Regions from separate parts of the Micromonospora sp. RTP1Z1 genome, predicted to be linked through region 3. Evidence: predicted binding sites of a transcription regulator. Region 3 holds the regulator's gene; each other region holds the start of a gene.
What was found. The regulator HrcA, encoded in region 3, represses chaperone genes, less so after heat shock. The targets are predictions, from matches to a motif close to GGTTNGCACNCTCNNNNNGAGNGTGCNAACC.
Positions count from the first base shown of each region.

Region 1: groES (co-chaperone GroES) is a predicted target of HrcA. The motif match lies at 3,314-3,344, and genes of this name have one in related genera.
Region 2: groL (chaperonin GroEL) is a predicted target of HrcA. The motif match lies at 7,821-7,851, and genes of this name have one in related genera.

Region 1 is NZ_JAPFQV010000069.1:23,151-33,423, reverse strand. Features, by position in the region: gene SLP03_RS26660 (molybdopterin-dependent oxidoreductase) at 1-1,026, opposite strand, end outside; gene groL (chaperonin GroEL) at 1,151-2,797, opposite strand; gene groES (co-chaperone GroES) at 2,868-3,182, opposite strand; gene SLP03_RS26645 (THUMP-like domain-containing protein) at 3,543-4,730, shown strand; gene ybaK (Cys-tRNA(Pro) deacylase) at 4,774-5,253, shown strand; gene SLP03_RS26635 (sugar ABC transporter substrate-binding protein) at 5,537-6,628, shown strand; gene SLP03_RS26630 (ATP-binding cassette domain-containing protein) at 6,706-7,512, shown strand; gene SLP03_RS26625 (ABC transporter permease subunit) at 7,509-8,771, shown strand; gene SLP03_RS26620 (ROK family transcriptional regulator) at 8,779-9,957, shown strand; gene SLP03_RS26615 (DUF4142 domain-containing protein) at 10,080-10,273, shown strand, end outside.
Region 2 is NZ_JAPFQV010000011.1:28,869-39,141, forward strand. Features, by position in the region: gene SLP03_RS08430 (hypothetical protein) at 1-152, opposite strand, end outside; gene SLP03_RS08435 (glycerol-3-phosphate dehydrogenase/oxidase) at 239-2,056, opposite strand; gene SLP03_RS08440 (S8 family serine peptidase) at 2,135-4,591, shown strand; gene SLP03_RS08445 (GNAT family N-acetyltransferase) at 4,664-5,599, shown strand; gene SLP03_RS08450 (hypothetical protein) at 5,693-5,935, shown strand; gene groL (chaperonin GroEL) at 6,000-7,622, opposite strand; gene SLP03_RS08460 (hypothetical protein) at 7,899-9,047, opposite strand; gene SLP03_RS08465 (cold-shock protein) at 9,191-9,394, opposite strand; gene SLP03_RS08470 (GNAT family N-acetyltransferase) at 9,615-10,145, shown strand; gene paaN (phenylacetic acid degradation protein PaaN) at 10,189-10,273, opposite strand, start outside.
Region 3 is NZ_JAPFQV010000058.1:30,309-40,581, reverse strand. Features, by position in the region: gene SLP03_RS24580 (carbohydrate ABC transporter permease) at 1-484, shown strand, start outside; gene SLP03_RS24575 (transcriptional regulator) at 507-821, opposite strand; gene SLP03_RS24570 (hypothetical protein) at 818-1,297, opposite strand; gene SLP03_RS24565 (MOSC domain-containing protein) at 1,419-2,063, shown strand; gene SLP03_RS24560 (hypothetical protein) at 2,080-2,946, opposite strand; gene SLP03_RS24555 (enoyl-CoA hydratase-related protein) at 3,064-3,873, opposite strand; gene hemW (radical SAM family heme chaperone HemW) at 3,893-5,116, shown strand; gene SLP03_RS24545 (DUF4870 domain-containing protein) at 5,160-5,738, opposite strand; gene hrcA (heat-inducible transcriptional repressor HrcA) at 5,969-6,991, shown strand; gene dnaJ (molecular chaperone DnaJ) at 7,065-8,210, shown strand; gene SLP03_RS24530 (16S rRNA (uracil(1498)-N(3))-methyltransferase) at 8,212-8,946, shown strand; gene SLP03_RS24525 (SDR family oxidoreductase) at 8,980-9,741, opposite strand; gene SLP03_RS24520 (histidine triad nucleotide-binding protein) at 9,810-10,160, shown strand; gene SLP03_RS24515 (serine hydrolase domain-containing protein) at 10,196-10,273, shown strand, end outside.

The DNA.
Region 1 (10,273 bases), on a different contig from region 3:
CTGGTCGGCGCCCTCCTCCGGCTCGGCCTCGTCGAGCAGCTCCTTGATCGGTACGCCCAGCCAGCGCGCGTTGCCGATCAGATCCCCGCCCACGTCGTTGGAGACGCAGGCCAGCGTGACGTACCGCTCCACCATCGGCCGGGCGAGCAGGTCGGCGAAGCTCAGCTCGATCTCCCGGCGTACCCGGCCGTGGATGCGCAGCCGCCAGGTCGCCGGGTCCACCTGCGGCACCACCAGGGCGGTGTCGATCCGGTAGAAGCCGGAGCTCGGCGTCACGTAGGGGGCGAGCTGGGCCAGCGAGAGATCGGCGCCGGCCGGGACCGTCGGGGCGGCGGCCGACGGGGTCGGCAACGCGACCGCCTGCCGGGCCGCCGACACGCCCCGCCGCCCGGCCAGCCAGTGTCCGCCGACCCCGGCCACGGCGGCCGCGCCGATCAGCGCCCCCGCGCCGGTCAGGAACCGCCGCCGGCCCTCCGGGTCGACCTCGTCGCCCACGGCCACGGGCTCGGGGCCGGACGGGGCCGGAGACGTCTCGCGTCCGGGCGGGACCGGAGGCGCGGCCGGGGCCGGGGGCGACCAGGACCAGATGTGGGGTTGCAGCGGTCCGGCCAGGAGCAGCCAGAGGGTCAGGCCGCCCAGCGCCGCGCCGAGCAGCGAGGGGAGCGCGTCGAAGACGTTCGCGCCGGCCCGGGTGACCGCGGCGGCCACGCCGAGGGCGGCGAAGGCGGCGATGCCGGCCAGGCCGATCCAGAGCCGGCGGGCGGCCAGCACGCCGAGCAGCGCGGCGAACGCCGCGAGCAGCAGGGCCGTCCCGACCAGCAGGGCGATCTTGTCGTACGTGCCGAAGAGCGCGATGGCGAAATGCTTCAGCGGTGCGGGTACGACGTCGACGACGAGCCCACCGACCGCGATCAGTGGTGCGGAACGGGCGCCGGTGAGGACGGCCACCGGTTCGGCGGCGCCGATCGCCACGGCGGCGGCGGTGATCCCGGCCAGCGCGGCGTACCCGCGGGACGTGGTGGTCATCGGATCAGTCTTGTCGATCACCGGGGTCGACCGGTAGCGGCGTCAGCGTTCCGTAACCAGATACGGGTCAGGGCACACCGTCGGCGTGACGGTGTGCCCTGACCTCGGGCGTACGGGCGTCGGGTCAGAAACCCGGGCCGTGCTGGTGGCCGTGACCGTGGCCGTGGCCGTGCCCACCGGCGGCGGCCGGCTCGGCCCTCTCCGGCTTCTCCACCACGAGGCTCTCGGTGGTGAGCAGCAGGCCGGCGATCGAGGCGGCGTTGATGACCGCGTTGCGGGTCACCTTCACCGGGTCGATGATGCCGGACTTGACCAGGTCGACGTACTCGCCGGTGGCGGCGTCGAGGCCGTTGCCCCACTCCTGGCCGGCGACCTTCTGCACCACCACGTAGCCGTCGTGGCCGGCGTTCTGGGCGATCCAGCGCAGCGGCTCGACCAGCGCCTTGCGCACGATCGAGACGCCGACCTTCTCGTCACCGGTGAAGCCGAGGTCGTCGTCGAGCGCCGGGATGATCTGGGCCAGGGCGGCACCGCCGCCGGGGACCGTACCTTCCTCGACCGCGGCCTTGGTCGCGGCGATGGCGTCCTCGATGCGGTGCTTGCGCTCCTTCATCTCGACCTCGGTGGCCGCGCCGACCTTGATGACCGCGATGCCGCCGGAGAGCTTCGCCAGCCGCTCGGCCAGCTTCTCCCGGTCCCACTCGGAGTCCGAGGCCTCGATCTCCTTGCGGATCTGGGCGACCCGGTCGGCGACCTCGGAGGCCTGGCCGCCACCGTCGACGACGGTGGTGTTCTCCTTGTCGACCACCACGCGGCGGGCGGTGCCGAGCACTTCCAGGCCGACCTGGTCGAGCTTGTAGCCCAGCTCCGGGGCGACCAGCTCGGCGCCGGTCAGGATCGCCATGTCCTGGAGCATCGCCTTGCGGCGGTCACCGAAGCCGGGGGCCTTCACCGCGCAGACCTTGAGGGTCTTGCGGATCGCGTTGACCACCAGCGTGGACAGGGCCTGGCCCTCGACGTCCTCGGCGATGATCAGCAGCGGCCGGTTGTTCTGGAGGACCTTCTCCAGCAGCGGCAGCAGTTCCTCGATCGCCGAGATCTTCTGCGTGGTGATCAGGATGTACGGGTCCTCAAGGACCGACTCCTGCTCCTCCACATCGGTGACGAAGTTCGGCGAGATGAAGCCCTTGTCGAACTGGAGACCCTCGGTCACTTCCAGCTCGGTGTGGAGCGCGGAGCCCTCCTCGACGGTGATGACGCCGTCGCGGCCGACCTTCTCCATCGCCTCGGCGATCAGCTCGCCGATGGTGGCGTCCTGCGCGGAGATCGTCGCGACGTGCGCGATCGACTCCTTGCTGGTGACCTCGACGGCCCGGCCGAGCAGCGCCTCGGAGACCTTGGCGGCCGCCGCGTCGATGCCCCGCTTCAGGCCGGTCGGGTTGGTGCCGGCGGTCACGTTGCGCAGGCCCTCGCGGACCATCGCCTGGGCCAGCACGGTCGCGGTGGTGGTCCCGTCGCCGGCGACGTCGTTGGTCTTGGTCGCCACCTCCTTGACCAGCTGCGCGCCGAGATTCTCGTACGGGTTGGTGAGCTCGATCTCCTTTGCGATGGTCACGCCATCGTTGGTGATCGTCGGCGCACCGAATTTCTTGTCCAGGACGACGTTGCGCCCGCGCGGGCCGAGGGTGACCTTGACCACGTCCGCGAGGGCGTTGACACCGTGCTCGAGCAGGTGTCGGGCGTCGTCCGAGAAGCTCAGGATCTTCGCCATGAATGTCCCTTCGAAGCGACGCTGCCCCGGCCCGGCGAGCCGGACCGGGGCAACGACACTGATCGGTTGCTTACTTCTCGATGACCGCGAGGACGTCACGGGCGGAGAGCACCAGGTACTCCTCGCCTGCGTACTTGACCTCGGTGCCGCCGTACTTCGAGTAGAGGACGGTGTCGCCGACCTTCACGTCAACCGGGATCCGGTTGCCTTTTTCGTCGATGCGGCCCGGGCCGACAGCGAGGACGGTGCCCTCCTGCGGCTTCTCCTTGGCGGTGTCGGGGATCACGATGCCCGACGCCGTGGTGGTCTCAGCCTCGTTCGCCTGGACCAGGATCCGGTCCTCGAGCGGCTTGATCGCAACCTTGGTCGCGGTAGTCACGGGCATACCCTCCTGGGGTACTGGTTTCGTTGCCGAACGGCGAGCCGAACGGCGTCAATCTGCCACATGCCACCGGGCGGGGCCGTCGTCGCGGGAGCCGGTCCGCCTGGCGTTCAGCGCCCGGGCCGAGACCCGGAAGCTGGCACCCTCGATGGGAGAGTGCTAATCGCAGGTTATTCCTCGGCTAGCACTCCGTCAAGGAGAGTGCCAGCGCGTCGTCCGGCGCGTCGCCCCGACGAGCATGATCGACTCACCTCGCGGCACCGCACGGCATGCCGGCAGCCGGACGCCGCGAGATGCCGTACCCCGTGTCGATCAAGGGGCCCGCCCGGCCGGGCCGGGTGGGCGGGCCGGGAGAATGACGGGGTGGATCTGGACCAGCTCGCCGCGTTGCGTACCGCCGAGGGGTCGGCCGCGCTCGCCGCGGCCGCCGGGCTGGCCGGCGGCGACCCGCTGACGGCGGCCACCGCACTCCGCTCGGCCGGCCTACCGGCCGGGCTGGCCGCCGCCGCGCTCACCCAGGCCGAGCTGCGCCGCCGCGCCGCCGGCAAGTTCGGGCCGGCCGCCGCGGGGATGTTCCTCACCCGGGCCGGGCTGGAGCAGGCCACCCGCCGGGTGGTCGCCGAGCGGCGGGCCGCACGGCTGCGCGCCGCCGGGGTGCGCACCCTGGCCGACCTGGGCTGCGGCCTCGGCGCGGACGCGCTCGCCGCCGCCCGCGCCGGGATCCGGGTGTACGGCGTGGAGGCCGATCCGGTGACCGCCGCGATGGCCGCCGCCAACGCCGAGGCGGCGGGGCTGGCCGAATCCTTCACGGTGGAGTGCGGCGACGCGACCACCTTCGACGTGAGCCGGGTGGACGGGGTCTTCTGCGACCCGGCGCGGCGGAAGGCCGGCACCGGGCGGCGGATCTTCGACCCGAACTCGTACTCGCCGCCGTGGGACTTCGTCACCGGGCTCGCCGAGCGGGTGCCGCACACCGTGGTCAAGGTGGCCCCGGGTCTGGACCACGCGTTGATCCCGACCGGCGCGGAGGCGGAATGGGTCAGCGTGGACGGCGACCTGGTCGAGGCCGCGCTCTGGTGCGGCCGGCTCGCCGAGGTCCCCCGCCGGGCCACCGTGCTGCGCGGCGCCACCCCGCACGTGCTGATCGGATCCGGCGCGGCGGAGGCCCCGGTCGGACCGGCCCGCCGGTTCCTGTACGACCCGGACCCGGCGGTGGTCCGCGCGCACCTGGTCGCCGAGCTGGCCGGGGAGCTGGACGCGACCCTGGCCGACCCGAGCATCGCCTACCTATACGCCGATTCCCCGGTTCGCACCCCGTACGCCCGCTGCCTGGAGGTGACCGACGTGCTGCCGTTCTCGCTGAAGCGGCTGCGCGCCCTGCTCCGGGAACGCCGGGTCGGCCGGGTGGAGATCCTCAAGCGCGGCTCGCCGCTGGAGCCGGAGAAACTGCGCCGGGACCTGAAGCTCGGCGGCGACGCCGCGGCGAGCCTGGTGCTGACCCGGGTGGCCGGGGCGCCCACCGTGCTCGTCGGCCAGCCGGTGCCCGCCTGAATTTCGACTCGCCCGCCGGCCGGGGCCGGGTTAGCTTGTCGGCATGGCGGGACAGGGCACTCCGGCGACCGCGCTGCTCGCGAAGCGCAGCATCCCGCACAGCACCCACCCGTACGACGTGTCCCCCGAGGCGCCGAACTACGGCGCCCTGGTCGCGGCGGCGCTCGGGGCGCCGCCGGAGCGGGTGTTCAAGTCGCTGGTCACCGAGGTGGACGGCGTGCTCACCGTGGCGGTCGTCCCGGTCACCGGGGAGCTGGACCTCAAGGCCCTGGCCGCCGCGGTCCGCGGCAAGCGGGCCACCATGGCCGACCGCGCGGTGGCGGAACGGGCCACCGGCTACGTCCGCGGCGGCATCAGTCCCCTGGGCCAGCGCCGGCGCCTGCCGACGGTGGTCGACGTCTCGGCGCTGGACCACCCGACGGTGTACGTCTCCGCCGGGCGCCGCGGGCTCCAGCTCCAACTGAGCCCCACGGACCTGATCGCCCTGACCGCCGCGGTGACCGCTCCCGTCGCCGCCCGCTGACCGGCAGCGCGACGCCCGGCCGGCGACTACCGAATGGGGTCGGTGAAGTTGACGGCGAACGAATCTTCCGCCGTCGATGCGCCGCATTTCGGTCGCGTTGCCGAATTGTTATTGGCGGCAACAAACTGCTGGCCACTACCGTCTTGTGCGCCCGAGCGGCGAACAATACGTTGCCCGGAACAACAAATCGCTGGCAACGCGGCACCGCGGCTCACCGGCGCGCACGCGCACCCCACCACCCACGTTCCCCTCGAGTTCCGTCCCCTTGAAAGGAACCGTGCAGATGCGCAGAGGGATCCTCACCCTCGCCGCGGTCGGCCTGCTGACCGCGGGAAGCCTCACCGCCTGCGACAACGACTCCACTGACGGTGCCGCGACCCGACCCAAGCCGAAGATCGGCGTCATCCTGCCCGACAGCGCCTCGTCGAACCGCTGGGAGACCGCGGACCGCAGATACCTGGAGGCCGCGTTCAAGGCCGCCGGGGTGGACTACGACATTCAGAACGCCCAGAACGACAAGGCGCGATTCGTGACCATCGCCGAGCAGATGATCACCAATGGGGTGACCGCGCTGATGATCACCAATCTCGATTCGGGTACCGGGAAGGCGGTCCTCGACAAGGCGACCCAGCGGGGCGTCGCCACGATCGACTACGACCGGCCCACCCTGGGCGGTTCCGCGCAGTACTACGTCAGCTTCGACAACGTCGCGGTCGGCCGGCTGCAGGGCGAGGGCCTGGTCAAGTGCCTCGCCGACAAGGGCGTCAAGAACCCGGTGATAGCCGAACTGAACGGCTCGCCGACCGACAACAACGCGGCCCAGTTCAAGGAGGGCTACGACTCGGTCCTCGAGCCGAGGTACGACGCGAAGGAGTACCTCAAGGGCCCCGACCAGTGGGTGCCCGAGTGGAACAACACCACCGGCGGCACTATCTTCGAGCAGATGCTGACCCAGACGAACGGCCGGATCGACGCCGTCGTCGCCGCCAACGACGGGCTGGCCAACGCCGTCATCTCCGTACTGGCGAAGAACAAGCTCAACGGCAGGGTCCCGGTCACCGGCCAGGACGCCGACGCCCAGGCCCTGCAGCACATCCTCTCCGGCGACCAGTGCATGACCGTCTACAAGCCGGTCGAGACGGAGGCCGAGGCGGCGGCCGCCCTGGCGATCGCGCTGGCCAGGGGCGAACGGAAGAAGACCGAGCAGAGCTTCCACGACCCCAAGGGCAACCGGAACGTACCCGCCGTGCTGCTGGGCGCACAGGCCATCACCAAGGAGACCGTGAAGGACGTCATCGCGGACGGCTACGTCGAGAAGTCCGACGTGTGCACCGCGGAGTACGCCGCACTGTGCGCCCGGGCCGGCATCAGCTGAGCCGACCGAGTCGGGCGAACGGCCGAACGGCCGGACACCGCGACCGCCATTCGGACACCCACCTGAAGGAGACACCCGTGTCCGAGACACCCCTGCTGGAACTGCGTGGAGTCGACAAGAGCTTCGGCCCCGTTCAGGTGCTCCGCGATGTCGCCTTCTCGGTGTACCCGGGCCAGGTGACCGCGCTCGTCGGCGACAACGGCGCCGGAAAGTCGACGCTGGTCAAGTGCATCAGCGGCATCCACGGCACCGACGCCGGCGAGTTCCTCTTCGAGGGACGGCCGGTGACCGTCAACGGTCCCCGGGACGCCGCCGGTCTCGGCATCGACGTGGTCTACCAGGATCTCGCGCTCTGCGACAACCTCGACATCGTGCAGAACATGTTCCTCGGCCGGGAACGGCGCTCGGGCCTCGTCCTCGACGAGCCGGCCATGGAGGAACTGGCGGCCAGGACGCTCGCCGGGCTCTCGATCCGGACGATCAGTTCGCTGCGGCAGCACGTGTCCAGCCTCTCCGGCGGCCAACGCCAGACGGTGGCGATCGCCAAGGCGGTGCTCTGGAACAGCCGGCTGGTCATCCTCGACGAGCCGATGGCGGCCCTCGGCCTGGCCCAGACCGCCCAGGTCCTCGAACTGGTCCGGCGGCTCGCCGACAACGGGCTGGCCGTCGTCCTCATCTCGCACAACATGAACGACGTCTTCGCCGTTTCCGACCGGATCGCGATGCTCTACCTCGGTCAGATGGTCGCCCAGGTCCGGGCCGCCGACGTCACGCACGCCCAGGTGGTCGAGCTGATCACGTCCGGGCGCAGCGGCTCGCTCGGCACGGCCACCACGAACGACAACGGTTACCGGAGCACCGGGACAAGGGGAGCCGAGAAATGATCACGCAAGCTCACGCGGCGTACCCCGAAACCCTTACGGCCGTCCCGCGGGCCACCCTCGGCGCCCACGTCCGGAGCTACCTCGCCCGCCTCCGGGGTGGCGAGATGGGTGCCCTGCCGGCGCTCCTCGGCCTGCTCGTGCTCTGCGCGTTCTTCTCGATCCTCCGGCCCAACTTCCTCACCGCCGGCAACTTCGCGAACCTGTTCACCCAGGGGGCCGCCGTCGTGCTGATCGCGATGGGGCTGGTGTTCGTCCTGCTGGTGGGCGAGATCGACCTGTCCGCCGGCTTCGCGAGCGGGGTCTGCGCGGCCGTGCTGGCCAACCTGCTGACCCTGCAGGGGTACCCGTGGTACGTGGCCACCCTCGCCGCCCTCGCCACCGGCGCGGCCATCGGGCTGGTGCTCGGCTTCCTGGTGACGAAGGTCGGCATACCGTCCTTCGTGGTCACGCTCGCCGCGTTCCTCGCCTTCCAGGGCGTCATGCTGATGCTGATCAAGGGCGGCACCAACGTCTCGGTCCAGGCCGCCCCCATCGTCGCCATCGAGAACAGGAACCTGCCGCCGCTGGTCGGCTGGCTGCTGGCCGCCGTCGCCGTCGGCGGGTACGCCGTCACACAGCTGCTCCGGTACCGCAACCGCCGGGCCCGCGACCTGGCCACCGATCCGATGTCGATGGTGCTGATCCGGATCGGCAGCCTCGCCGTCGTCGTCGGCGTCGGCGTGTACGCGCTCAACATGGAACGCAGCCTGAACAGCCTGATCAGCTCGAACCGCGGCATGCCGGTCGTGGTGCCGCTGGGCGCGGTGCTGCTCGTCGCGCTGAGCTTCCTGCTGTCCCGCACCGCGTACGGGCGGCACGTCTACGCGGTGGGCGGGAATCGGGAGGCGGCCCACCGGGCCGGCATCAGCGTCGACCGGATCCGGATCTCCGTCTTCGTGGTCTGCTCCTCGATGGCGGCGGTCGGCGGTATCGTGGCGGCCAGCCGGTTCAGCTCGGTGGACGCCAGGACCGGCGGCAGCGACGTGCTGCTCTACGCGGTCGGCGCGGCGGTGATCGGCGGCACCAGCCTCTTCGGCGGCAAGGGCCGGGTGGTCGACGCGGTGCTCGGTGGCGCGGTGGTGGCGGTCATCGACAACGGCATGGGGCTGATGGACGCGAGCTCCGGGGTGAAGTACCTGTTCACCGGGCTGGTGTTGCTGCTGGCGGCCGGGGTCGACGCGCTGTCCCGGCGCCGGGCCCTCGCGACCGGAAACCGCTGAGCCGGGCATGCGCGCGGGGCCGAGCCAGGAGGAGATCCGGCGGCAGAATCTCGGTGCGTTGCTGCGCCACGTCCACATCCACGGAGCGATGTCGCGGGCCGAACTCACCTCCGCCCTCGGGCTCAATCGCAGCACCATCGGCGCGCTCACCGCAGACCTGGCCGGCGCCGGCCTGGTCAGCGAGGCGACCCCGAAGCAGCGGAGGCGGGCCGGACGACCGTCGCTGGTCGTCCGGCCCGAGTCCGCCCGGGTCCACGCGTGGGCCTTCAGCATCGAGGTGGACCGGTTGCAGGCCGCCAGGGTCGGGCTCGGTGGCGTCGTACTCGATCGGCGTGAGCTGGGCCGGCCGCGCGGTCTGGTCGCGGCGGAGACCGCGCCGCTGCTGGCCGGCGCGCTCAAGGAGATGCAACAGGCGGTGCCGCCGGGGACGATCTGCGTCGGCGCCGGGATCGCGGTGTGCGGCATGGTGCGCCGCGACGACGGCCTCGTCCGGCTCAGCCCCCACACCGGCTGGGTGAACGAGCCGATCGGCGCCACCCTGGCCGCCGACCTCGGCACGGAGACGCCCGTCGTGGTGGCCAACGTGGCCGACGTCTGCGCCTTCGCGGAACACGCCCGCGGCGCCGCGGCCGGCCGGGACAACGTCATCTACCTGTACGGCGACGTCGGCGTGGGCGCCGGCATCATCGCCGGCGGACGCCGGTTGACCGGACACGGCGGCTACGGCGGCGAGGTGGGCCACATGGTGGTCAACCGGAACGGGTCGAGCTGCGAATGCGGGTCCCGGGGCTGCTGGGAGACCGAGATCGGCGAGTACGCGCTCCTGCACGCCGCCGGGCGCCCGACGGCCTCTGGCCGGGAGGCGGTGCTCGCGGTCATCGACGCCGCCGACCGGGGGGACGCGCGGGCCCAGACGGCGGTCCGGCAGGTCGGCGACTGGCTGGGCTTCGGCGTGGGGAACCTGGTCAACATCTTCAACCCGGAGATGGTGATCTTCGGGGGAACGATGCGGGACCTGTACCTCGCGGCGGCGGCGCAGGTGCGCAGCCGGCTCAACTCGGTGGGCCTGTCGGCGTGCCTGGAGCACGTCCGGCTTCGTACTCCGCAGCTTGGGAACGACGCCGCCCTGGTCGGAGCGGCCGAACTGGCCTTCGAGCGACTGCTCGCGGACCCGCTGGAGACCTGACGCGGAACGCCACGGTGAACTGATCGGGTCGGTGATCCGTACCAGTGTCCGGACGGGCGGCCGGCGGGGTGCGGCCGTCCCCGACACACGCGATCGGTCCGGACCGAGGAGGCACCGCAACAATGGCACCGCTGGAATCCGCACGCCGCCGGCCAGCGCACCGGACCCACCGGCTGGCGCTGCTGCTCATCACGCTCGTCGCGGGGCTCGGCGTCCTTCCCGGTCCGGCGATGGCCGCGCCCGGATCGCAGCTGAACGCCGCCGACATGACCCTGCTCAACGGCGTACGGCTGGCCGGGCTCTGGGAGATGCCGGC
Region 2 (10,273 bases), on a different contig from region 3:
GGGGCGGACGCGCCCGCACTCGACGGTGTGCCCCCGGACTGCTGCGCCGTGGGCTCCTCGGCCCGATCGAACACCGAGCATCCGGTCAGGGCGATCGCCAGCAGGACACCGGACGGAAAGAGGATGACGCGCGACCATGCAGGGCGAACCACGCACGGCAACTTACCCCACCGTAGGTTGCGCCGGTACCGGCCGGGCGGCCGTGCGGTGATCGCCGTCCGGCGCCCGGGGGGATCGGCTACCGGGGGGACGAGGGAAGTTCGACGACATCGCCGTCGACACCCCGGTCCGCCGCGAATCCCCGGACGTCTGGAGCGCCGAGCCGGGCCGCGTCCGCCGCAACGTCGTCCGACATCAGCTGCGACTGGCGCTCGGCCTCCACCCGGGCCCGGTAGTGCGCCACCTCGCGGGACCGGGTCGCCTCGTCCCAGCCCAGCACCGCGCCCATCAGTTCCGCGGTGTGCTCGGCCGAGTCCAGGCCGCGGTGGCTGGTCTCGAAGGAGATCCGGGTACGCCGGGTCAGCACGTCCTCCAGGTGCAGCGCCCCCTCGGCCCGGGCCGCGTACGTCACCTCGGCGGCCAGGTACTCCGGGGCGCCGGCGAGCGGGGAGCCCTGCAACGGGTCCGCGTCGATCAGGGCGAGCAGGTCGCGGGTGAGGGTGCCGTACCGCTCCAGCAGGTGTTCGACCACCCCGACCGGGACCCCGTGCCGGCGGGCCAGGTCGGCCCGGTCCCGCCACGTCGCCGCGTACCCGTCGGCGCCGAGCAGCGGCAGGTCGGCGGTTCGCGACGGGCGGGTCCAGCCCAGCCGGTGGACCGCCCGGTCGACCACGTCCGAGGCCATCACCCGGTACGTCGTGTACTTGCCGCCGGCGACCAGCAGCAGCCCCAGCATCGGCTCGACCACCGCGTGCTCCCGGGAGAGCTTGGAGGTGGAGTCGGCCTCGCCGGCCAGCAGCGGGCGCAGCCCGGCGTAGACGCCCTCGATGTCGGCGGTGGTCAGCGGCCGGTCGAGCACCGCGTTGACCTGTTCCAGCAGGTAGTCGATGTCCTTTGCGGTGGCCGAGGGGTGGGACCGGTCCAGCCGCCAGTCGGTGTCGGTGGTGCCGATGATCCAGTGGCCGCCCCACGGGATGACGAAGAGCACGCTGGTGGCGGTGCGCAGGATCAGCCCGGTCTCGCCGGTGATCGCCGAGCGGGGCACCACCAGGTGCACCCCCTTGGAGGCCCGGACCCGCACGCCGGGGCGCAGCCCGACGTCGTTGAGCATCCGGGACATGTCGTCGCTCCACACGCCGGTGGCGGCGATGACCGTGCGGGCGCGTACCTCGAACTCGGCGTCCGGGGAGCCGGCGGGCGCTTCCAGGTCGCGGACCCGGACCCCGGTGACCTCGCGGGCCTGCCGGATCAGGCCGACCGCCCGCGCGCTGGTCACCACGGTCGCGCCAAGGCTGGCCGCGGTCCTGGCCAGCGTCACCACCAGCCGGGCGTCGTCGACCTGCCCGTCGTAGTAGCGGATCGCCCCGGCCAGGGTGTCCGGCCGCAGGCTGGGGAAGACCCGCCGGGCGCCCTCGCGGGTCAGGTGCCGGTGCAGCGGCATGCCGCGCCCGCCGCCGAAGACGCCGGCGAACGCGTCGTACGCGGCCACGCCGGCCCCGTAGTAGGCGCGGCGGAAGATTCGCCCGGGCAGGTCACGCAGCCCGTGCCCGGCGGGGAGCGGGACCAGGATCGGGACCGGGCGCACCAGGTGCGGCGCGAGTCGGCTGGCGAGCAGCCCGCGCTCGGTCAGCGCCTCGTGGACCAGGTGGAACTCCAGCTGCTCCAGGTAGCGCAGGCCACCGTGGATGAGCTTGCTGGACCGGCTGGAGGTGCCGGCGGCGTAGTCCCGCGCCTCCACCAGGGCCACCTTGAGGCCGCGGGACGCGGCGTCGAGCGCCGCGCCCGCCCCGGTCACCCCGCCGCCGATGACCAGCACGTCGAACCGCTCGGCGCGGAGCCGGCGCAGGTCGTCGGCGCGGCGGGCGACGGAGAGCTGACCGGCCGCGGATCGGGACACGTTGGGGTCGCGCACCCGTCCACGGTAACCGTCCGGGCGTTCCGGCGACGAGTGCGGTCCGGCCGTACCGTGATCGGCATGGAGATCGGTCCCCGACCACCCGCCGGTCCACCCGTCCCGCCACCGACCCCCGCGCCGGACCGGACGGGTCCGTGGCCGGTGGTGGCGGCGGTGCTGGTCGGCGGCTGGACCGTGCTGGTCACGGTCCTCGGGCAGGTGATCGGCTGGGCCGTCGACCAGGCGGTGCTGGTCGCCGGCCTGGACCGGACGGTGGCGACCTGGCCGCTGGTGGCCCTGGGCACCGTGCTGCTGGTGGGCGCGCCCACGCTGGCGCTGGCCCTGCTCCCCCGCTCCCCGGCGGTCCGGACGGTCGGCCGCGTCTGGCTGGCCGGGGCGCTGGCGCTGGGCGCGCTGACCCTGCTGCGGGCCGTGCCGCCGGTGCACCACGAGGCGTACCTGGCCCCCCTGGCCGCCACCGCCGCCCTGCTGGCGGTCGTCCTCGGCCGGCTGCACAACCGCCGCCGCCGGGGTAGGACGCCGGCTTGCGCCGAAAGGGCCCCGGGCGGCGCGGGCCCGGCCCCGGGCGGGGTCACCCTGCTCGCGGTGGCGGCCGGATCGGCGCTGCTGCTGCCCTGGGCGTGGCTGGGCGCGCTCGGCGGACCGCTGGAGACGCTGCTCGCCGGGCTCGCCGCCGCCGCGCTCGGCGGGCTCGCCGGGGTGCTGCTCGACGCGTCCTTCTGGGCGTCCTTCACCGTGGGCGCGCCGCCCCGGCCGGCCCGGCTGGTGCTGGTCGGCGGCCTGGTCGCCGGGGTCGTCCTGGCGCTGCTCGCGGCCGGGGCCGGGCAGTCCGGCGCGCAACTGCCCGCCCTGTTCCTGCTGCCCCCGCTCGGCTTCGTGCTGGCCGCGCTGCACGCGGCGGCCGCCCGCGCGGGCCGGCCGCTCGGCCGAGCCCCGGTGCGCTGGCTGGTCGGGCTCGGCGTGCTTGGCCCGCTGGCGTTCGCCGACCCGGAGGAGCTCACGGTGCTCCTCGCGACCACCCGCGACGTGCCGTTCTGGGTCGCGGTCGCGACCGGCGTCGCGTTCACCGTCGCGGTGCTGCTCGCCGTCGGGTACGCCCTCCTGCTGGCCCGGCCGCGCGCCGGTACGCCGCGCCGCCGGGTGGCCGGGGTGGCCGCCGCGGCCCTGCTCGCCGCGGTCGCGGTGGTGTACGTGGTCCCCGGGCAGCCCGGCCTGTACGGCGACCGGCTGCTGGTGGTGCTCCGCGAGCAGGCCGATCTGGGCGGCATTCCGGCCGGGGCGCCCGGTCGGGCCGGCCGGGACGCCCGGGCCGCAGAGGTCTACCGGCGGTTGGTGGCCACGGCCGACCGGACTCAGCCGGAGCTGCGCCGGGAGCTGACCCGGCTGCGCCTGCACCCGACGCCGTTCTACCTGGTCAACGCCATCGAGACGGACGGCGGGCCGGAGGTGCGGGCCTGGCTCTCCGGTCGGCCCGAGGTGGCCCGGGTGCTGGTCAGTCAGCGGCTGCGCCCGCTGCCGGCGGCGGGCCCGCCGGCTCGTGGCACGGTGCCGGCGCCGACCGGACCGGCCTGGAACGTCTCGCTGATCGGCGCCGACCGGGTCTGGTCCGAGCTGGGCGTGACCGGCTCAGGCGTGGTGGTCGGCGCCTCCGACTCGGGCGTGGACGGCCGGCATCCGGCGCTGGCCGCCGGCTTCCGGGGCGGCGACGACTCCTGGTACGACCCGTGGGACCACACCCGCACCCCGCACGACCAGGCCGGGCACGGCACCCACACGGCGGGCAGCGCGGTGGGCCGGGACGGGATCGGCGTGGCCCCCGGCGCCCGCTGGGTGGGCTGCGTCAACCTGGACCGCAACCTGGGCAGCCCGGCGCGTTACCTGGACTGCCTGCAGTTCATGCTGGCGCCCTTCCCGTTCGACGGGGACCCGTTCACCGACGGGCGGCCGGCCCGGGCGCCGGACGTGCTGACCAACTCGTGGGGCTGCCCGCCGATCGAGGGCTGCGACGCCGGGGCGCTCCGGCCGGCCACCGCCGCGCTGGCCGCGGCCGGCATCCTGGTGGTCGCGGCGGCCGGCAACACCGGCCCGCACTGCGGTTCGGTGGCCGACCCGCCGGCGCCGTACCCGGACGTGCTGACCGTGGGCGCGGTGGACCGCGCCCGGCAGCTCACCCGCTTCTCCAGCCGGGGGCCGGCACCCGGCGGGGCGGCCAAACCGGACCTGGTCGCTCCCGGGGCGGACGTGCTGTCCGCGTACCCCGGCGGGGGTTACGCCACCCTGGCCGGAACCTCGATGGCGACCCCTCAGGTGGCGGGGGTGGTCGCGTTGATGTGGTCGGCGAACCCCGCGCTGGTCGGCGACCTGGCGCGGACCCGGCAGATCCTCCGGGAGACCGCCACCCCGGCCGGCGTCCGCCCCGACGACGCGCAGGCGCGCCGCTGCGGCACTGACGCGGACCTGGTCGGCGCCGGCCTGGTCGACGCGTACGCCGCCGTCCGGGCGGCCCGCGCCGGGTGAGCGGGTCGCCGGGCGGGCCCGCGCCGATTCGGCGATGCCGCCGGGCCGCCGGATGACCTAGGGTCGGCGACCATGGACGCGGAGATCATCGAGCTGGACCCGGACCGCCTGCCCGCCGTCGTCGACCTCTGCCGGCGGGCGCTCGACCTGCCGGAGGACGCCACCGAGGCGCCGGCGATCCTGGACGCCCTGACCACCCGGGCCGCGGCCGACCGCCCGGTGCTGATCATCGGCGCGGTCCGTGGGGCGGAGCTGGTCGGGGTGCTGGTCGGGTCCCTCTCGCAGCGGGACCCGCGGCTCGGGCACGTCGACCTGGTGGCGGTGGCGCCCCGGGAGCGCCGCCGGGGGGTCGGTCGGGCCCTGCTGGCCGAGGCGGAACGGCGGCTCGCCGGGCTGGGCGCGGGCGAGCTGCTGCTGGCCGGGAACCCGCCGTACTACGCCTGGCCGGGCATCGACGTGCGCTACACGCCGGCGGTCTGCGCCGCGCTGCGGCTCGGCTACCGCCAGGACCGTACGGCGTGGAACATGACCGCGGACCTGTCGGACGGCTCACCGGCGCTGCGCTCGACGGAGGCCGCCGAGCGCCGGCTGGCCGGTCGGGGCGTCACGGTACGCCGGGCCGGACCGGCGGACCTGGCCGCGCTGGTCGCCTTCGCCCGCGCCGCCTTCGGCGGAACCTGGGACGGCGAGCTGGCCGGCTCGGTGGGGCGGTGGGGCGCCGGGGCGCACCTGGCAGAGCGGGACGGCGAGATCCTCGGCTTCGCCGCGTACGGCTCGTCGCGGCCGAGCTGGTTCGGGCCGATGGGGACGGCCCCGGCGGCGGAGGGCTCCGGCATCGGCGGGGTGCTGCTGCGCCGCTGCCTGCGGGACCAGGCGGCGGCGGGGATCGGCGCGGCGCAGATCGGCTGGGTGGGGCCGGTGCCGTTCTATTCGGGCAGCGCGGGCGCGCGGATCGAGCGGGTCTTCTTTCTGTACCGCAAGGCGATCGACCGGCACCCGGCCGGGTAATTATCGGGGCGAAAAGGATATAGACGTCAATAATCCGGTTTGCCCGCGTCGGTCATCGACCGCCCCCTACGGTTGCCCGTAGAGGAGGCAGCCATGACCACGGATGACGAACGGACCGACGACCAGCCCGTCGGCTGGCCACCGGTCGGCGAACTCCCCGGGCAACTGCCGTTCGACCGGCTCGACTACGGCGACGCCGAGCAGCTGGCGGAAATGGCCGGCGCCGACGCACCCGCCGCCGAGGAGGCCCGGCAACCGGTCGACGAGCCGATAACGATCCCGCCGCCGTACGACCGGACGCACAAACGACGCAACCAGCGACCACTGCCGACGTGACGGACGGAAAGGGGGCGGACCGCTGACGCGGCCCGCCCCCTTTCGGCGTTCGGTGGAACTGGACTCAGAAGTCCATCTCCCCGCCACCCGGACCAGCCGGGGCGGCCGGGTTCCGCTCCGGCTTGTCCGCCACGACGGCCTCGGTGGTGAGGAAGAGCGCCGCGATCGACGCGGCGTTCTGCAGCGCCGAGCGGGTGACCTTGGCCGGGTCGATGATGCCCGCGGCCAGCAGGTCGACGTACTCGCCGGTGGCGGCGTTGAGGCCGTGACCGGCGTCCAGGTTGCGGACGCGCTCGACGACCACGCCACCCTCGAGGCCGGCGTTGACGGCGATCTGCCGCAGCGGGGCGTCCAGCGCGATCTTGACGATCTGCGCGCCGGTCGCCTCGTCGCCGGTCAGGTCCAGCTTGTCGAAGGCGGTCTTGCCGGCCTGCACCAGCGCGACGCCACCACCCGGGACGATGCCCTCCTCGACGGCGGCCTTCGCGTTGCGGACGGCGTCCTCGATGCGGTGCTTGCGCTCCTTGAGCTCGACCTCGGTGGCCGCGCCGACCTTGATCACCGCAACACCGCCGGCCAGCTTGGCCAGGCGCTCCTGCAGCTTCTCGCGGTCGTAGTCGGAGTCGCTCTTCTCGATCTCGGCGCGGATCTGGTTGACCCGACCCTGGATCTGCTCCGCGTCGCCGGCACCGTCGACGATGGTGGTCTCGTCCTTGGTCACCACGACCTTGCGGGCGCGGCCCAGCATGTCGACGCCGACCGCGTCCAGCTTGAGGCCGACCTCCTCGCTGATGACCTGGCCACCGGTGAGGATGGCGATGTCGGCCAGCATGGCCTTGCGGCGGTCACCGAAGCCCGGCGCCTTGACGGCGACGGACTTGAAGGTGCCCCGGACCTTGTTGACGACCAGGGTGGCCAGGGCCTCGCCCTCGATGTCCTCGGCGATGATCAGCAGCGACTTGCCCGACTGCATGACCTTCTCCAGGATCGGGAGCAGGTCCTTGACCGACGAGATCTTGCCGTTGACGATCAGGAGGTACGGGTCGTCGAAGACGGCCTCCATACGCTCCGGGTCGGTCATGAAATACGCGGAGATGTAGCCCTTGTCGAAGCGCATACCCTCGGTGAGCTCAAGCTCCAGGCCGAAGGTGTTGCTCTCCTCGACGGTGATGACGCCTTCCTTGCCGACCTTGTCCATCGCCTCGGCGATGATCTCGCCGACGGTGCTGTCACCGGCGGAGATGGAGGCGGTGGAGGCGATCTGCTCCTTGGTCTCGACGTCCTTGGCGAGCTTGGACAGCTCCTCCGAGACGCTGGCCACGGCGGCCTCGATGCCCCGCTTCAGGGCCATCGGGTTGGCGCCGGCGGCCACGTTGCGCAGGCCCTCACGGACCAGGGCCTGGGCCAGGACGGTCGCCGTCGTCGTGCCGTCGCCGGCCACGTCGTCGGTCTTCTTGGCGACCTCCTTGACCAGCTCAGCGCCGATCTTCTCGTACGGGTCCTCGAGCTCGATCTCCTTGGCGATGCTCACACCATCGTTGGTGATGGTGGGGGCACCCCACTTCTTCTCGAGCACGACGTTGCGGCCCCTGGGGCCGAGCGTCACCTTCACGGCGTCGGCGAGCTGGTTCATGCCCCGCTCGAGGCCGCGGCGCGCCTCTTCGTCGAACGCGATCATCTTGGCCATACGGCGTTGTCCTCCTGGACACTCACGGGCCACCCGGGTGTGTGCCCCGGACGGGCCGCCTGGTGTACGCACCTGGGGACGTCGCCACCTGGCGACGACGACGTCTCCTCGGTCGGGCCGGACAGCCCGCGACGACCGGCCATGTGCCACCCCGGCGCCATCGAGACGCCGACGCGGCCCTGGCCCTACCGCCCCGACCACTGGCACTCACGGTATGCGAGTGCCAATAACCTGTTTAGCACTCTCACCTGCCGAGTGCAAGCACGATGCCGCCGCTCAGCCGAGTTCCGCCGCCAGTCGGGCGGCATTCACCGGGCCCTCGTGGGCTCGCTGCTCCGCGTACGTGGCGAGCAGCCCGACGAGCTGCGCCAGGTAAACCGGGACGAGCAGCACGGCGGCCAGCACGGCCACCGCCACCGCGCCCGCCGCCGTGCCCGGAGAGTCCATCGGGTGCGCGCCGAACGGCAAGTGGCCGACCGTCTCCAGCACGACGCCGACCAGGCCGCCGACGAGCAGCGCCACGGCGACCAGCGCGACGCGGCCCAGCACCATGCCGAACCGCTGGTGGAAGATCCGGAAGGACCGACCGATCGGGTTGTGCCGCTCGAAGAGGTAGACCGGGCCGATCAGGGCGAGCGCGAAGGCCACATAGAGCCCCGGCAGCAGACAGAAGCAGGCGCCGACCCCGATGAGCAGCGAGGCCAGCAGCGTCCAGCCCCAGAGGCCGAGCATCCGGCGCAGCCCGTAGCGGAACGCCGGGCCGAGGCCGACCGGCTCGCCGGCCGCCTGCCGGGTGACCACCCAGGTCCCCGCCGCCCAACCCAGGCTCTGCAACGGGCCGAGGATCAGGCTGGCGGCGAGCACCGCGCCGTAGAAGATCAGCATGTCCTGGCCGTAGCCGTCGGGCAGCACCGGGGCGCCGTCGGCCGCGGTGGCCATCTCACCCGAGGGAGCGAGGGCGAGGGAGAGCACCGAGGTCACCGCGGCCGGCACCGCCTGGGTGAGCAGCATGATCGGCACCAGCAGGCGCCAGCCGCGACGCACCGCGCCGGCGCAGCGGGCGAACCAGCCGCCGATGCCCGCGTGCGGCGGGGTGACCAGCGGATCGTTCGGATCCCAGCCCGGGTCCACCGGATACCAGCCGGACGGCTGGCCGCCCGGGTACGGGCCGGGGACGTACGAGCCCGGGTACGGGCCGGGGACGTACGAGCCCGGGTACGGGCCGGGGACGTACGAGCCCGGGTAGTACGGGCCGGCGGGCGCGGGGCCGCCCGGGGTCGGCCAGGCCCACCCCTGCGGCTGCCCGGCCGGGTCCGGCACCGCGGGCCCGGGCTGCCCGGGGCCGCCCGGCGCGGCGAACCCCGGGTCACCGGGTGACGTCGGGGAAAGCGGCTCGACGGGACCCCACGGGGGCTGGTCGGACATGAACCCTCCTCAGCAGCGATGGCTGGAACGGCTCATGATCTTCCACGGTGCGCGCCCGCACCGCAGCCCCTGATCACCGGCGGCGACGGCCGCTGGTGCGACGGCGCGGCCGGTCGGGGCGTACCAGCCGGGCGGCGGCGGGATCAGGCGATGACGCGGACGCGCTCGGCCTGCGGGCCCTTCTGCCCCTGGGCGATGTCGAACTCGACCCGCTGGCCGTCGTCCAACGCCTTGTAGCCGTCCATCTCGATCGCGGAGAAGTGGACGAAAACGTCCTGCCCGCCGTCGACGGCGATGAAGCCGTAGCCCTTCTCGGCGTTGAACCATTTCACGCTGCCCTGTGCCACGGTGCACTTCCTCACTCTGCGGCGTTCCTCAACCCCCGGACGCCGGCCGAGCCCGCGCCCGGACCACCGTTTCGGCGATCGGCGACGGCCGCTGAATCGGTGACCGAAATCGCACGCTACACGAGGCGTGACGGCGGCGCACGACCACAAATCGGGCATATTCGGGGCAGGATCGGACCCGGTACGACATGGACGTCCGTCACTCCGGTATGCATGCGGCATGACGAGCGCGCCGACCACGACAGCCACCCGGACGGCCACCGTGCGCCGGGTCCGCCCGGAGGATGCCGCCCGGATGCGGGCGCTCCGGCTCGAGATGCTCGCCGACGCGCCGCTCGCCTTCCTGGAGACCGTGGCGGAGGCCGCCGCCCGCCCGCACGCCGACTACGCCACCAGGATCGCCGCCGTGTCGCACGGCGCCGCGACCGCCCAGTTCGTCGCCGACCCCGGCGGCCGGTTCGTCGGCCACGCCGGCGGCACCGTCACCCCGGACGAGCCCGGCCTCACCGTGATCTACGCCATCTATCTCACCCCGGCCCGGCGGGGCAGCGGACTGCTCGCCGAACTGGTCGACGAGGTGGCCGCCTGGTCCCGCGCGTGCGGCCGGCCGGAGCTGATGCTGGAGGTGGTGGTCGGCAACGACCGCGCCTACCGCGCGTACCAGCGGCTGGGCTTCGTCGACACCGGCGTACGCGTCCCGCACCCGAAGATCCCGACGCTGCGCGAACTCCAGATGCGCCGCCCCGCCTGAGCGGACGGGCCCCTCCCGGCCGGAAGGAGCCCGTGCCGCGCGGTCAGGCGTGCCGGCGGCTCTGCACGATGCGGAACCGGTTCGCCACGTACGCGCCGTCGGTCAGCGCCGCGTTGGCGGCCGGGTTG
Region 3 (10,273 bases):
CCCGCTGGAGGCGCTGGTCATCCCGCTCTTCCTGATGATCCAGCGGCTCGGGCTCTACAACACGCTGCCCAGCCTGATCCTGACCTACCTGGGCTTCTCGCTGCCGTTCGCCGTGTGGATGCTGCGCGGCTTCGTGGCGGCGGTGCCCAAGGAGCTGGAGGAGGCGGCGGCCATCGACGGCGCGAGCCGGGCCCAGACCTTCCGGCGGATCCTCTTCCCGCTGGTCGCGCCGGGGCTGGTCGCCACCAGCATCTTCTCCTTCATCACCGCCTGGAACGAGCTGATCTTCGCGCTGACCTTCATCAACGACCAGGACAAGTACACCCTCCCGGTGGCGATGACCTTCTTCTTCGGGCGGGACGACACCGCCTGGGGATCGGTGATGGCCGCCTCGACGCTCTTCACCCTGCCGGTGATCGTCTTCTTCCTGCTGGTGCAGCGCCGGATGGTCTCCGGCCTGGTGGCCGGCGCGGTCAAGGGCTGAGCCCGGACGCCCGCGGCCCCCGTCAGGCGCCGGGCAGGACGCTCGTGCCGGCCCGCGCCACGATCTGCTGCAACGCCGCGACGTGCCCGTCGAAGGCGCCGCGCCCGTGCCGGCTCAGCTTGACCGAGGTACGCGGCCGCTTGCCCACGAAGCTCTTGCGCACCTCGACGTATCCGGCCTGCTCCAAGGTGGACAGCTGCTTGGACAGCGCCGAGTCGGAGAGCCCGAGCTGGTCGCGCAGGTAGCGGAACTCGGCCCAGTCGGTGGCGGCGAGCAGGCTCACCAGGGAGAGCCGGGTGGGCGCGTGGATCAGCTCGTCGAACCGGGGTGCGCTCACCGGCCGCCGCCGATCGGCCGGGCGGTCATCACGCCGCGAAGGTACCCCATCAGCGACTGCCCGGTGGCGGTCATCGCCCCCGCCGTGGCCGCCGCGCCGACTGTCGCCGGCCAGGCCAGCCCCGCCGACTCCGCTGTGAACCCGGTGACCAGGCCGAGGGCGACCAGGCCGAGCGCGTAGCCCACGATGGCGACCGTCCCGTGAACCCCGATCAGGGAGCTGCGCACCTGGGCTCGGTGTCGCAGCGCGACCCGGGCGACCAGGGTGCCGAGGCCCAGGGCGCACCCGACGGATCCGACCGCGACCACCCACGGCCGGTGGGTCTCGACGGCGGCGGTGAAGGCGGCCATGAGGCCGCCCAGTGCGGGCCAGTACCAGCCGGGGACGAGGGCGGCGGTGACCGCCTGGTCGCGCCGGGCGTGGATCTCGACCAGCGCGTCGGCGGCCGCGGAGGGGCTGATTCTCGGCTCGGACATGGCGTCCCCCTTGCTGGTGGGGCGAGTACTTGCCTATAAGGAAAGTAAACGCCTCACTTTCCTTATAGGCAAGTACTTTCCGGGAGGACAGCCCGCTGGCCCGGCGACTAGGCTGACCGCCATGACGGGCAGGCTGGCGGCGGTGAACCTCGGCATGGCCACCGAGGCGGAATGGGCGGGCGACCCGAGCGGGCGTAGCGGCATCGACAAGCGGCCGGTCGACGGGCCGGTGCTGGTGCGGGTGGACGGGGTGGCCGGCGACTTCATCGGCGAGCGGGCTCACCACGGCGGCCCCGACCAGGCCGTGTACGCCTACGCCGAGGAGGACGCCCACTGGTGGGCGGCGGAGCTGGGCCGAGGCATCCGGCCCGGCGGCTTCGGCGAGAACCTGACCACGTACGCGGTGGACGTCACCGGGGCGGTCATCGGCGAGCAGTGGGCGATCGGCGACGTGCTGCTTCAGGTGACCAAGCCGCGCACGCCGTGCACCACCTTCGCCGGCTTCTGGGGGATGCCCGACCTGATCAAGCGGTTCACCGCGCGGGCCGCGCCCGGGGCGTACCTGCGGGTGGTGCGGGAGGGTGAGATCGGTGCCGGCGACCCGGTCGAGGTGGTCGAGCGCCCGGCGCACGGGGTGACCATCGGCGAGGTGTTCCGGGCGACGAGCCTGGAGCCGGAGCTGCTGCCCCGGCTGCTGGACGCCCCGGAGCTGCCCGAGCCGATCCGGGAGAAAATCCGCCGCCGGCTCTCCGGCAGCCGCCCCTGACCCCTCCCGCGCCGGCCTACGTGTCGGCGAAGACCTCCGCCAGCACCTGCGTCGGGGCCGCCCGCCCGTCGTCCACCCTGGCCCAGGTGCCCTGCTCAGCGGTCCACTCCAGGTCGCCGAAGCGGACCCGCTTCACGCCGTGGTCGTCGGCATGCGACACCAGCCAGTGGGCGTACCGCCAGCCGTTGCGGCTGTCCGTCGCCGACACCGCCAGCCCGGTCAGGTCGGTCGGCGAGGCGACCCCCGGCAACCCCCAGTCGAGGGTCAGGCCCTGGATCAGTGCGGCCGCGGCGGCCGGGCCGCGCATCGTCGGGTTCGGGCCGACCGTGCAGGCCACTGCGCCGGTCGCGTGGCCGAGCAGCGCCCGGGTCAGGACCTGGGACTGATCCGCCCACTTCTCGTACGCCTCGGGGTAGGCCGACCGCTGCACCCGCTGGGCGGCCTCGGTGACCCGCATCTCCTCCCAGCCCCTGACCTTCTTCAGAGCGGTGTAGAAGCGGGTCGCCGCGTAGCGCGGGTCCTGGATCTTCTCGGGCGTGCCCCAGCCCTGGCTCGGCCGCTGCTGGAACAGGCCGAGCGAGTCCCGGTCGCCGTGGGCGATGTTGCGCAGGTGCGACTCCTGGTACGCGGTCGCCAGCGCCACCACCACGGCCCGCTCGGGCATCTGCTGCTGTGCGCCGATCGCCGCGATGGTGGCCGCGTTGGCCATCTGGTCCGCGCCGAGCACGACCCGCCCGTCGGCCTGCACCGTGCAGGTGCGGCTGGCCACCGGGAGCTGGAGCCGGTGCCCGAACTGCTTCGCGACGAACCACACGCCGAGCAGGGCCACGACCGCCACCACCACACCGGCTGCCACGATTGCCGCCCGAGTTCGCACCCGCACCTCCTGTCCCGACAGTCCGCCAAGCGTACGTCCCGACTCGCGCCGTGCGGGTCGGCCGACCGGTTGCCTCCCGTTCCGTCACCACCCGACCACCCTGCGCACCGGTTGACGCCGCTCCTAGCCCGCGCTCTCTCCCCGACCACCGTCCAGCGCGGCCACCCATCCGGCCAATCTCTTCTCGCGGAAGGCGAGCACGCCCTCCCGCCCCTCGTCGGAGAGGAAGTACCCGGTGGAGAGCACGGCCAACTCGGCGATCTCGGCGCGCAGGTCGGTGGCGGCCGGCCGGCGCAGCAGCTCCTTGGCGCCGGCCAGGGCCCGGGGCGCGCCCCGGACCAGCGAGTCGCAGTACCGCGCCACTGCCGCGTCCAGCCCGTCCGCCGGCACCGCCGCGGTGACCAGTCCGATCTCGGCGGCCCGGCGGCCGTCGAAGGTGTCCCCGGTCAGGTACAGCTCGGCGGCGGCCCGGGGGTGCAGCCGGGGCAGCACGGTCGCCGAGATGACCGCCGGGATAACCCCGATCCGCACCTCGGTGAAGGCGAAGGTCGCCTCCTCTGCGCAGACCGCCAGGTCGGCCGCGGCGATCAGCCCCAGCCCGCCGGCCCGGGCCGGCCCGGCGACCCTCGCCAGCACCGGCTTGGGGCACTCCCGGACAGCGACCAGGACGTCGCCCAGCATCCCGGCCGGCACCGTCCCGCTGGCGTACGCGGCGGCGGTCTCCTTCAGGTCCGCGCCGGAGCAGAAGACCGGCCCGGTGTGGTCCAGCACGATCGCCCGGACCGCGTCGTCGGCGACCGCCGCGGCCAGCCCGGCCAGCAGCTCGGTCATCAGCGGGGTGGAGAGTGCGTTGCGGTTGTGCGGGCTGTCCAGGGTGAGGGTGGTCACCCCACGGGCCGTGGCGACCCGCACGAGGCGGTCGGGAGAGGTCATGCCGGGCACACTAGTGGCCATGCCCGGCGCTCTTCCAGAAGGTGAATCCGTCCCGCGCGACGGGTCGCTGCCCGCTGCCGCCACCCGCGCGGTCGGCGCGCGCGGTTTCGGCGTGTACGTCCACGTCCCGTTCTGCGCCAGCCGCTGCGGCTACTGCGACTTCAACACGTACACGGCGGCCGAGCTGGGGGGCGGGGCCGGCCGCGAGTCGTACGCCGACACGGTGCTGGCCGAGCTGGCGCTGGCCGGGCGGGTGCTGGGCGACGGTCCGCCGCCGCGGGTGGACACCGTCTTCGTCGGCGGCGGCACGCCCACCCTGCTCCCCGCCGACGACCTGGCCCGCATCCTGGAGGGGATCGACCGCACCTGGGGGCTGGCCGCCGACGCCGAAGTGAGCACCGAGGCCAACCCCGAGTCGGTCACGCCGGAGTCGTTGAAGACGCTGCGGGCCGCCGGCTACACCCGGATCTCGCTGGGCATGCAGTCCGCCGCGCCGGGGGTGCTGGCGATCCTCGACCGAAAGCACAGCGCCGGCCGGGCCACCGCCGCCGCCCTGGAAGCGCGCGACGCCGGGTTCGAGCACGTCAACCTCGACCTGATCTACGGCACGCCGGGGGAGCGCGCCGAGGACTTCGCCGCCTCGCTGGACCAGGTGGTCGCGGCCGGGGTCGACCACGTCAGCGCGTACGCCCTGATCGTGGAGGACGGCACCCGGCTGGCCGCGCGGATGCGGCGCGGCGAGCTGCCGTACCCCAGCGACGACGTGGCGGCGGACCGCTACCTGGCCGCGGAGGCCGCCCTCGACGCGGCCGGTTTCTCCTGGTACGAGGTCTCCAACTGGGCCCGCTCGGAGGCGGCCCGATGCCGGCACAACCTGCTCTACTGGACCGGCGCGGACTGGTGGGGTCTCGGCCCGGGCGCGCACAGTCACGTCGGCGGGGTGCGCTGGTGGAACGTCAAGCACCCGACGACGTACGCCGAGCGGCTGGCCGCCGGGGAGTCGCCCGGCCTGGCCCGGGAGCTCCTCACACCGGACGAGGCGCACATGGAGGACGTGATGCTGCGGCTGCGGCTCGCTTCCGGCCTGCCGCTCGCGGTGCTGGACGACGCCGGGCGGGCCGGGGCCGAGCGGGCCCTGGCCGACGGGCTGCTGGCCGCGCCCGAGTACGCGGCCGGCCGGGCGGTGCTCACCCTGCGCGGCCGGCTGCTGGCCGACGCGGTGGTCCGCGACCTGCTGCCCTGACCGCCCGGGGACCCGGCCGACCCGTGGGCCGGCCGGGCCGGTGTCACTTGATGAAGCTGGCCGACATCGGGTAGCGGTAGGGCTGACCCTCGTTGGCCTTCATGCCGGCGATGATCCCGAACAGGATCTGGATCACCACCACCGCGATGCTGGGCAGGAAGAACAGGCACCAGCTCACGAAGAGCAGCACGAACGCGATGATCGACCAGAGGATCTGGAAGTTCAGCGCGGCCAAGGCGTGCGCCCGGACGGTCGGCGACTGCTGACCACGGGCCAGGTAAGCGACGAGCGGGGCGACGAAGCCCAGCGGCCCGAAGCTGATCAGCGCGCCGGCGGCACCGCCGAAGTGCGCGATCAGCGCCCAGGTCTTGTCCTCGTTGTTGGCCCAGCCGCCGCTCGGGGCGCCGTACGCGCCGCCGGTCGGATAGCCGGTGCCGGGGGGCGGGTAGCCGCCCGGGGGCGGGTAGCCGCCGGGCGGGGGATAGCCGCCCCCTCCGGTCGCCCCGGACATTGGTGCGGTGGGGGGCTCGTCGCCCGACGAGCCGAACGGTGCCGACGGCGGGGTCGGGTCCGGCTGGGCGCCGGGATCCCCCGCGCCGGGAGGGCGAGGTGGTTCAGTCATGGACGTCACGGTAGGTGCTGCCCGCAACGTCGCACCAGAGCGAGATCGCCCGGGATGTCCGGCTGAACGGCTCTGGCGCGATGCCCCCGTGGCGAGGCGCGCCGGTGGTGCGTCGCTGATCATCGCGTCCGTGGGGCCGCCGACGTAGACTGGCACTCGCTACAGTCGAGTGCCAGACGCCCGGCCGCTGCCGCGGGCCGGTGGGTCGACGTGCGTCAGGAGGTGGGGAGATGGGTCTCGACGACCGCAAGCTCGCCGTGCTGCGCGCGATCGTCGAGGACTACGTCGCCACGCAGGAGCCGGTGGGGAGCAAGGCCCTGGTCGAGCGCCACCAGCTGGGCGTCTCCCCGGCGACGGTGCGCAACGACATGGCGGTGCTGGAGGAAGAGGGCTACATCCGGCAGCCGCACACCAGCGCGGGCCGGGTGCCCACCGACCGTGGGTACCGGCTCTTCGTCGACCGCCTCTCCCGGGTCAAGCCGCTCAGCCCGGCCGAGCGCCGGGCCATCGAGCGCTTCCTGGTCGGCGCGGTGGACCTGGACGACGTGGTGCACCGCACGGTCCGGCTGCTGGCCCAGCTCACCCGGCAGGTCGCCGTGGTGCAGTACCCGAGCCTGGCCCGCTCCTCCGTCCGGCACCTGGAGCTGGTGCCGATCTCCACCACCCGGCTGATGCTGGTCATGATCGCCGACACCGGGCGGGTCGAGCAGCGGCTGGTGGAGCTGCCCGCGCCGATCCCCGCCGACGACGTCATGGACCTGCGCCGGCTGGTCAACGACAAGCTGGGCGGCAGTCGGCTCTCGGAGACCCCGCCGCTGGTCCAGGCGCTGGTCGAGGAGTCGGCCCCGCACCTGCGTGGCGCCATGACCACGCTCTCCACCGTGCTGTTGGAGACGTTGGTGGAGCGGCACGAGGAGCGGATCGCGCTGGCCGGCACGGCCAACCTGACCCGCGGCGGACTGCTCGATTTCCAGGGCTCGCTGCGCCCCATCCTCGAGGCGCTCGAGGAGGAGGTCGTCCTGCTCAAGCTGATCGGCGAGGCCGAACCGAGCACCACCCGGGTGCTGATCGGCGATGAGAACGAGTTCGACAACCTGCGCGCCGCCTCGGTGGTGAGCACCGGGTACGGCCCGGGCGCGACGATCGTCGGCGGCCTCGGCGTGCTCGGGCCGACCCGGATGGACTACCCCGGCACCATCGCCACGGTGAGGGCCGTGGCACGCTACGTGGGCGAGCTGCTGGCCCAGAATTGACCAGTCAGGGCCGACGGCCGGCTGCGGCCGCCGACCGGCGCAACGCGAGACGAACATGAGGACACGGAACGCAGTGGCCAGGGACTACTACGGCATTCTCGGCGTGAGCCGGGAGGCCTCCGACGACGAGATCAAGCGCGCCTACCGCAAGCTGGCGCGGCAGTTCCACCCGGACGTCAATCCGGACCCGGAGGCACAGGAGAAGTTCAAGGACATCAACGCCGCGTACGAGGTCCTCTCGGACGACCGGAAACGGCAGATCGTCGACCTGGGCGGCGACCCGCTCGCCCCGGGCGGCGGGGGCGCCGGCGGCCCGGGTGGTCCCGGCGGGGCCGGCCCGTTCGTCGGCTTCCAGGACATCATGGACGCCTTCTTCGGCGGCGCAGCGGGCGGCGCCCGGGGGCCGCGCCCGCGGACCCGGCCGGGCGCCGACGCGATCCTGCGGCTGGAGCTGGACCTGCACGAGACGGCGTTCGGCACCGAGGCGCCGATCACCGTCGACACCGCGGTGCTCTGCACCACCTGCTCGGGCGCGGGCACGGCGGCCGGCACCCACCTGGCCACCTGCGAGGCGTGCGGCGGCCGGGGCGAGGTGCAGTCGGTGCAGCGGACCTTCCTCGGCCAGGTGGTCTCCGCCCGGCCGTGCACCGTCTGCCAGGGCTACGGCACCACCATCCCGCACCCCTGCCCGACCTGCGCCGGCGACGGCCGGGTGCGGACCCGCCGCTCGCTGACCGTCAAGATCCCGGCCGGGGTCGAGGACGGCATGCGGATCCGGCTGGCCCAGCAGGGCGAGGTCGGCCCGGGCGGCGGCACCGCCGGCGACCTCTACGTGGAGATCCACGAGCGGCCGCACGACGTCTACTCCCGCAAGGGCGACGACCTGCACTGCCGGGTCACCGTGCCGATGACCGCCGCCGCGCTCGGCACCCGGCTGACCATCAAGACCCTGGACAGCGAGGAAGCGGTCGACGTCAAGACCGGCACCCAGCCCGGCAGCACGCTGCGGCTGCGCGCCCGGGGCGTGCCGCACCTGCGTGGCACCGGCCGGGGCGACCTCTACGTCCACCTGGACGTGCGGACCCCGACCAAGCTCGACGCCGACCAGGAGCGGATGTTGCGCGACTTCGCCAAGACCCGGGGCGAGGAGGTCGCCGAGCTGACCAAGCAGGGCGGCTTCTTCTCCCGGATGCGCGACGCCTTCAACGGGCACGCCTGAGGTGTCCGCGCCGCTGTTCCTGGTGGAGGCGCTGCCCACCGGTGACGCGCTGACGCTGGACGGTCCCGAGGGGCACCACGCCGCGAACGTGCAGCGGCTGCGGGTCGGCGAGGAGCTGCTGCTCGCCGACGGCCACGGTGGCACGGCCGCCGCCGTGGTCGCCGCCGTCGGCCGGGGCACCCTCGACCTCCGGGTCACCGCCCGGGGGTACGTCGACGCGTCCGTCCCGCGGCTGGTGGTGGTGCAGGGCATCGCCAAGGGTGACCGGGGCGAGCTGGCCGTGCAGGCGATGACCGAGGTCGGGGTGGACGAGATCGTCCCCTGGGCGGCGTCCCGCTCGGTGGCGCAGTGGCGCGGTGACCGGGGCGTACGGGCGCGGGAGAAGTGGGTGGCGACCGCCCGGGAGGCGGCCAAGCAGGCCCGCCGGGCCTGGCTGCCGGTGGTGGCCGGTACGCCCGACGAGTCCACGCCCACCGTGGTCCGGCGGATCGCCGGCGCCGCCGCCGCGTTCGTGCTGCACGAGGAGGCCGAGGAGCGGCTGACCACCGTCGACCTGCCCGCCGCGGGCGAGATCGTGCTGGTGGTCGGTCCGGAGGGTGGCATCGCCCCCGCCGAGCTGTCGGCGTTCCGCGAGGCCGGCGCGCGGCCGGTCCGGCTGGGATCGTCCGTGCTCCGGACCTCCACGGCCGGCGTGGCGGCCCTGGCCGTCCTCGCCACCCGCCTCGGGCACTGGTAACCAGCCCTTCCGCAGCCGGCGCGAGCGCAGGGGTCAGGTGCGCAGGTAGGAGGCGCCGTTGAGGTCGACGATGGTGCCCGAGGCCCATTCCGCCTCGGGGCTGGCCAGCCAGTGGACGGCGGCCGCGATCTCCTCGGGGCGGGCGACCCGGTTGAACGGGCTCTGGGCGCGGATCGCGTCGCCGCCCTCGCCGGTGAGGTGTTCGGTGGTCATGTCGGTCTCCACGAAGCCGGGCGCGACCGTCGCCACCGCGATGCCGTACGGGGCGAGGGCCAGCGCCAGCGACTGCCCGAGCGCGTTCAACCCCGCCTTGCTCGCCCCGTACGCGGGCTGCTGCGGCTCGCCCCGGAACGCGCCCCGGGAGGAGACGTTGACGATCCGGCCGCCCCGCTCCCGCATGTGCTGGGCGGCGCACCAGGTCACGTTGGCGGCGCCGGTCAGGTTGGTCTCCAGCACCAGCCGCCACTGCTGTCGCCACTGCTCGTAGGTGTTGCCGAAGACCGGGTGGGGCAGGTCCCGCGGTCCGTACACGCCGGCGTTGTTGACCAGCACGTCCAGCCCGCCGAGGCGCGCCGCGGCCTCGTCCACCATCGCCCGGACCGCGTCCGGGTCGGCCAGGTCGGCGCGGACCACCAGGTGGCCGTCGCCGGGCAGCTCGTCGCGGAGCCGTTCGGCCAGTTCCGCCGAGTCCCGGTGGTGGATCGCCACCCGGTCCCCGCCCGCCGCGAAAGCCCGGGCCACCGCGCGTCCGATGCCGCGCGAGGCCCCCGTCACCAGTACCGCCCGAGAAGTCACGCCGGACATCATGCCCGGCCCGGCCGGTGGCGGCGCGGCCGGTCCGGCGCAGCGCTTAACATGCCCGGATGGGAACCGACTGCCTGTTCTGCCGGATCGTCGCCGGGGAGATCCCGGCCACCATCGTGCGGGAGACCGCCACCACCCTCGCCTTCCGGGACATCGACCCCAAGGCGCCCGTCCACGTGCTGATCATCCCGAAGGAGCACTACGCGGACGTGGCCACGCTCGCAGAGGGCGACCCGGGCCTGGCCGGTGAGGTGCTGACCACGGCCGCCGTCGTGGCCGAGGAGGAGGGGTTGCTCGCCGACGGCTTCCGGCTGATGTTCAACACCGGGCCGTACGCCGGCCAGGAGGTCTTCCACGTGCACGCGCACCTGTTCGGCGGCGCCCCGCTCGGTCCGATGCTCGCCCGCTGAGTGCGGCCCCCCGGCCCGCTCCTTACACTGCCTGCATGATCACGGTGAACGACCGGCTGGGTCGGATGGTGCGGCAGGCGCAGGCAGGGGGCCGCGTGCCGGCGATCTCGGCC